3 regions of the Agrobacterium sp. 22-3639C2 genome follow, and region 1 is predicted to be linked to each of the others. Evidence: predicted binding sites of a transcription regulator. Region 1 holds the regulator's gene; each other region holds the start of a gene.
What was found. Region 1 encodes LexA, which represses DNA repair genes until DNA is damaged. Its sites were predicted from a motif close to TGTTCNNNNTGTGTTCNG; they were not measured.
Positions count from the first base shown of each region.

Region 1 (2,268 bases):
CCGCCGTCAGCATGGATCATCGGGCCTTGGCGCGCAAATCTTCAGTCAATTCGCCGATCCCGCCAACTTCCTCTTCATGACCAGCGTCGCGCCAGCTCTCCTTCAAACCGGCCTCGTACCATTCTTGCATGGCAGGTAGGGCGAGCAGCCGGTCGCAATAGGCTTTCGCTGCTGGCGAAAGATCCGCGCTGCCATAGGTCTGGAAACGGAATGCAACCGGGCAGAAGAAAGCATCGACCGCCGTGAACTTTTGACCGGCAAGATATGGCCCGCCGAATTTTGTGAGACCCTCGCTCCACAACGCATCGATCCGCTTTATATCGGCTTTAAGCCCGGAATCGCCGCCCCTGGGTTTGACCCGAATGCCCACCGACATGGGATAGAGATTGCGCAGCGAGGAAAAGCCGGCATGCATCTCACTTGCGGCCGAACGCGACCAGGCCCTCGCATGCTTGTCGCTTGCCCAGACGCTCTGGTGTCTTTCAGCAAGATATTCGACGATCGAAAGCGTTTCCCAAACCGTCATACCCTCGTCGACCAGGCAGGGCACCTTGCCCGTCGGCGAAAAGGAGGAGAAGGAGACGCCTTCGCCGAACGGAATGAGCTTTTCATCAAAGGCGATACCGAGCGTGCGCATCAATACCCACGGCCGCAGCGACCATGAAGAATAGTTCTTGTTGGCTATATAAAGATCGTACATGGCGTATCTCCCGGATATGACGCGTATTTCTACACCTGCCAAGCGTTCACGGAATATCGAAAATTATCCATGGCTCCCATAAACGCCGTTGATGAATGGTGATGTGGGGTCACTGAGAGCGCGCCTTGCGATAAGTCACCCTTTGGTGACCACTAAACTGACTGCGCAACACGACAGAACAACGTCGCTAAAAAACAGCGGATGGGATCGCTTCGACAATTACAGCGAACAGCCCATTCGCCACCACGCCTGTAGCGAAACCGAAGCATCTTTATGGAGCAGGAACTTAGTTTGGAAAGGGCAACGCGCATAGGCTGAATGGCGCATATCCTCGTGCACCCGCTAAAGCACGCCACGTTTGGAAACAGCCAAACCATATATAGGCGCCATCTTCACGATGACGCCTAATGTAAAGTGAGCACGTTCGGTTCGATAAGATCAATGGTAGCGGCGGATCAGCCCCACCAGCTTGCCCTGAATTTTCACCCGGTCGGGCCCGAAAATACGGGTCTCATAGGCTGGGTTTGCCGCCTCGAGCGCAATGGAGGCACCCTTGCGGCGGAAGCGCTTCAGCGTGGCTTCCTCGTCATCCACCAGAGCCACAACGATATCCCCGGGATTGGCGGTGTTGCCGTTGCGGATGATGACTGTGTCGCCGTCGAAAATGCCGGCCTCGATCATCGAATCACCCTTGACCTCAAGAGCGTAATGTTCGCCCGTGCCAAGCATGTCTACTGGCACGGCCACATCATGGGTGTTGTTCTGAATGGCGGAAATCGGCACGCCCGCAGCGATGCGGCCCATGACCGGCACGGTGACAGCCCCGCCCAGATCGTTGGCCGGCGTCTTGGGGGCAGGGGCCGGTTCCGGCGTTTTGGGTTTGCCAAGGCTGCCTTCGATAACGCTTGGCGAAAAGCCGCGCTGCGGCCTTGCGCCCGGCGTATAAGCCTCGGGCAGCTTGATGACTTCCAGCGCCCGAGCTCTATTCGGTAGCCGACGAATGAACCCGCGCTCTTCGAGAGCGGTTATCAGGCGGTGGATGCCGGATTTCGAAGCAAGATCGAGTGCGTCCTTCATTTCATCGAAGGAGGGCGGCACGCCGGACTCTTTCATTCGTTCATGAATGAAGAGAAGCAATTCCTGCTGTTTGCGCGTGAGCATGAGGAAAACACCCTTTAGAATCGTAGTGGAAGTCGCGAAACAAATACAGAACGAACACTATATGTTCCATATGTGTTCTGCAATCCCCTAAAATTTCGTGAAGGTGCCATTTATTGCTGTGATGATTTGCCTCATAGCACGCAATTGTGCTTTTGTGCGGTCAAAACCGTCCCGGCATGCTCCGGGCGGAAGGCCAGCAGGATACATGTCATGACGAAACCCTATAGCGTTGACCATCTCGTTTTGCCCGTGGAAGTCATAGGCGTCGCCGTGAAGCGCCTCGTCAGTCTTGGCTTTACGGTTGCGCCGGAGGCTCTGCACCCTTTCGGCACCCAAAATGCCTGCGTATTTTTCGCCGATGGCACCTATCTGGAGCCGCTCGCAATTGCTGATCCGGCTAAATATAA
Region 1 covers NZ_JBNWDB010000001.1:383,180-385,447, forward strand. Annotated here, with positions in the region: gene ACQZ6D_RS01885 (glutathione S-transferase family protein) at 17-700, opposite strand; gene lexA (transcriptional repressor LexA) at 1,139-1,861, opposite strand; gene ACQZ6D_RS01895 (VOC family protein) at 2,072-2,268, shown strand, end outside.

Region 2 (2,268 bases), on a different contig from region 1:
CGTCAACCAGCATCAGGCCGCGAAACAGCGACTGCGCCTTTGCCGCCGCCATGCCGGCATGCACGCCCGCCTTTCTGGCAGCCGGATCGGCGGCAGACACCCATCGCTTCGAACCGCTTCTCGCGATCACGGCGATTGGCTGTTCAGGCGGAATAGACGGATCGGCCCGACGAATGCGATCCGTCGGCAGATCCGGAAGATAGATCGAGACGACCCTTGTCATCGCACGCCCTCACGAGAAACTCAGCACACTCACCCGCTTTCACGCGCATCAATTCCAGAAACCATTGAGGCCTGCCCACCCCCGGTACCGGCAACTCCTCTGACGGCATTACGCTGACACGCCATCGCGTGGTCGAGGCCGTCGGCTGCCCAAAGTCATTGGCCTCCGTCTGTCGCCGCCATCGGCGGACCGCGAGCGCCATGGTCCCGGTTCGCTCGGCTGCAAGCTGCAGGCGGCGGGAACTGACCATAGGCAGGCGAACAAGTTCACCAACGACGGCACCAAGTCCGCCGAAGGAAAGGCCCTCCTCCATATTGGCCAGCACATCCTCTTCCTTGTCGGATTCAACAAAGATGACGCGGTCGGGATGCAGACCCACATGGGCAAGAGCTGGAAAAAAAAGATCCGGCCGCGTCAGACACCAGATGACGGGGCCTTTTGTTCTTGCGGCAATGCCGGCAACACAAAGGGCGGCCGCTGCACCATCGACAGTACCGGAGCCACCGCCTGCAAACTCGTGCAGCGCTCCATAGGCGAGGCCCCCGCCAGGCAAGGCCGCATCGATCTCGGAAACGCCAAAAGAAAGTGTTCCGGCCCGCTTCGCGGATACCCCTTCCATCGACGCGATGCGATCTCGCAAGTCACAAATCACCCTCTGACGGGCAGCACTCATCGTTCACGGCTCCCTTCAAGGTCGTGTTCAAAGGATCGACATTATGTCGTACAGGCCATATGTTCATTGTTTGTTCTCGTAGTGCAAAAGAGTCAAGCACCACAAAGTTGAGGAATATTATCCCAGTATTAGCAAAGTCGAAGATTCGAAAAGGATTCAAGGAGGTAAGGGGAAACAGAAATTTTTGCAGCCCTGGCGTCCGTCGGGTTCAAAACGGTGGATAGCGGGGATAGATGAACGGCGTCACAATCTTCTTAAGGTTTTCGTGCTGAACTCGTTTGCATGACGAAGCCACCGAGATCAAAGCCGCTCCTTCGTGATACCGAAGCTCCGCTACGGTCAAAGCCGCGTCGGAAGCGCAATCCCGCACAGCCACAGCTGCTGTTTGATCCGATGCCCGATCGCGTCGAGCCGGCGCTCGCCCAATTGAAGGCGCACCCTCCACAAGGCGACCAATGGAGCTGGGAGCTGAAATGGGATGGCTATCGCCTCGCTATCCATATCGAGCCGACAGGGGTCCGCATCCTCACGCGTGGTGGCCATGACTGGACGCACCGGTTTCCGGCGATCGAGCAGGCTGCCCGGGCGCTTGGTCCGGCAACGATGATCATTGATGGCGAGGCGGTTGTGCTTGACGATGAAGGGCGGCCGGATTTCGGGCTGCTGCAGAAATCGTTGGGTGCGTCTGGAAAGACGGCTGGCAACCGAGCTTCGGACGCCATCCTCTACGCGTTCGATCTTATTTATCTCGACGGCCATGAGCTGCGCAACGTGGAGTACCGTTCGCGCCGGCATCTTCTCGAGGATACGCTGAAGGGGCACGACGGCGCGATCCGCCTTTCGGAAACCATTCACGCCGATCCCGCGATCCTGCTGGAACACGTTGGCAGCCTTGGCCTCGAGGGCATCGTCGGCAAGCAATTGGATCAACCCTATCGCTCCGGCCGGACCGGCGACTGGGTCAAGATCAAGTGCGTTAAGAGCGAAGCCTTCATGGTTGTTGGCTACGAGCCATCGACGACATCGCCCGGCGGCTTCGGCTCTCTGGTGCTTGCTGCCTATCGCGGTGCCGAGCTCATTCATGTCGGGAATGTTGGCACGGGCTTCAGGGACGCCGAGATGACCAGGCTGCGCAAGATGCTCGACAAGCTGCGCTGGAAACGGAAGCAGTTACCTGCATCCTATGCCGATCACGCAGACATTGTCTGGGTCGAGCCGACCCTCATTGCGGAGATCGAGTTCCGGGCGTGGACGGCGGACGGCAAGCTACGCCATGCCTCCTACAAAGGCTTGCGGGAACGGCAAGACAATGCCGACGTTTACAAGCTCGACTAGCGACGCAGGCGGAACTCACCACACAACTGCATTCGGT
Region 2 covers NZ_JBNWDB010000004.1:602,526-604,793, reverse strand. Annotated here, with positions in the region: gene ACQZ6D_RS20190 (Y-family DNA polymerase) at 1-223, opposite strand, end outside; gene ACQZ6D_RS20185 (ImuA family protein) at 144-896, opposite strand; gene ligD (non-homologous end-joining DNA ligase) at 1,179-2,231, shown strand.
Region 2: the regulator LexA is predicted to act here: its motif matches at 957-974, upstream of ACQZ6D_RS20185 (ImuA family protein).

Region 3 (2,268 bases), 590 kb from region 1:
AAGAAGCCTGAGCCACATATATTGCGCCGTATTGGTGTCCTGATACTCGTCCACCAGAATGTAGCGGAATTTCTGGTGGTACTCCTTCAGAATATCGGGATTGCGGCGGAAGATGCTGATGGGGTGCAGCAGAAGATCGCCGAAATCGCAGGCGTTCAGCGTTTTCAGCCGGTTCTGATAGGCCGTGTAAAGTTCGCGGCCCTTGCCATTGGCAAAGGCGCGGGAATCGCCTTCGGGAATATCCGGCGGCGTCAGCCCCTTGTTCTTCCAGCCGTCAATCATGCCGGCGAATTGTTTGGCCGGCCAGCGCTTGTCATCAAGACCTTCGGCCTGGATAAGCTGTTTGATCAGCCGCACCACATCGTCGGTGTCGAGAATGGTGAAATCAGACTTCAGGCCGATGAGTTCGGCATGGCGACGCAAGAGCTTTACACCGATGGAGTGGAAAGTGCCGAGCCAGGGCATGCCCTCAACCGCGCCGCCAACCAGAACGCCAATACGTTCCTTCATCTCGCGGGCGGCCTTGTTGGTGAAGGTCACGGCCAGAATCTGGCTGGGATAGGCGCGTCCGGTCGCCAGAATATGGGCGATGCGGGTGGTGAGAACGCGGGTCTTGCCGGTGCCGGCGCCCGCAAGCACCAGAACCGCGCCGTCCAGTGTCTCCACGGCTTCGCGCTGCTCCGGGTTGAGGCCGGAAAGATAGTCGGGCGTGGGCCGGGCCTGATCGCGTGCCGCCATGGCGCGCGCGGCAATGCCAAGCCCGCCGGCGTTGCCTGCATCGGCATTGTTCGTCGCCTTGCGCGGCACCTCAGGTTCTTCGTCGAAGAACGGCATATCGTCAAAACTGTTGCTCATGCGGCCCAATGTAGTGATTCGGGATATAAAGGCTAGAACCGTGTTCTGCTTTTATTCCGGTATCATCCGTCAAAACGCCTATTCCAAGACGTTTTTTCGTCTCAGGCCCGCCTGTCGGCATCAAAAGCCGTGTCCACCGGCAATTGCAGCGCCACGGCCAGTTGGTTGGTCTTGGCGGCAAGGGCGATGACGCGCATGAGATCGGCATGCTGTTCGCCCGTCATGCCCTTGGCTTTTGCAGCCGCGGTATGAGAGTGGGCGCAGTAGGAGCAGCCATTGGTGACGGAAACGGCGATATAAAGCATTTCCTTCACCAGCGGATCGAGCGCTGAAGGTGTGGCCATCACCGCCTTGACCTCGGCCCAGGTCTTTTCCAGAAGATCGGGGTCGAAGGCGAGGTAGATCCACATATTGTTGATGAAATCCGATTTCCGCGTTGTGCGGATATCGTCGAACACAGCCTTGACGCGCGGGTTGGCTTCAGGATTTTCGGCTTTCGTTACGGTGCTCATGCATTCCTCCGGTCATGGCTATTTCAGCTGCAGATTACCGGATTGGCGAATGTTTGCGACAGAAATGGCCGTCAGTGCGCTTTCGACGATAATTCATCACAAATTACAATTATGTAAGGAACGGATTTGTGCGTTGCCTTCGTTAAGGCATGCGGGAATACTTCTACCGTTCCGAAAAGCTCTTTTCGGGGCGGGTTTATGCTGTGCGGATAATCGGAGAATTGTATGCGGGTGTGGAAACAGGTGGGTGTCTGTCTTGCTGTGGCGGGAGCAGGACTCTGTCTTTGGGGGTTTTATTCACCCGAAGCGCGGAATCTGCTCGCGGGTATCGGCATCGGCAAAACACCTGTTGGCGCGGTCGAGGTTGCCGCATCCGGTGCCAGAACACCTGGTTCGTCATCCGGCCAAAATGCCGGCGCCGCACGCCGCGATGGCAATGCGACCCTGGTGGCGATGGCCCCGGTCAAGCAGGGCACGGTCAATGACAGGCTGAACGCCATCGGCAGTGGCGAGGCCATCCAGTCGGTCGTCGTCATGCCGCAGACATCAGGCACGCTTTCGGAAATCCGCATTTCATCCGGCGCCCGCGTCGTAAAGGGGCAGGTGCTCGCGCGGCTCGATGACGAGGAGCAGGTGATCGAGCGGGACAAGGCGCAGGTTGCGCTACGCAGCGCCGTCGAAAAATCGAGTTCCTACAGTAACCTGAAATCCGTATCCCGCCTTGATGTGCTGGATGCGCAGATTGCCGAGGAAGCCGCCAAGCTTGCACTGAGCACCGCCGAGCTGAACCTCAGGCGCCGCGACATCGTCGCACCGATTGAGGGTGTTGTCGGGATCGTGGCCGCCAATATCGGCGACAATGTCACCACGCAATCTACGATCGTCGGCATTGATGACCGTT
Region 3 covers NZ_JBNWDB010000001.1:976,733-979,000, reverse strand. Annotated here, with positions in the region: gene ACQZ6D_RS04895 (ATP-dependent helicase) at 1-855, opposite strand, end outside; gene ACQZ6D_RS04890 (carboxymuconolactone decarboxylase family protein) at 957-1,367, opposite strand; gene ACQZ6D_RS04885 (efflux RND transporter periplasmic adaptor subunit) at 1,593-2,268, shown strand, end outside.
Region 3: the regulator LexA is predicted to act here: its motif matches at 897-914, upstream of ACQZ6D_RS04895 (ATP-dependent helicase).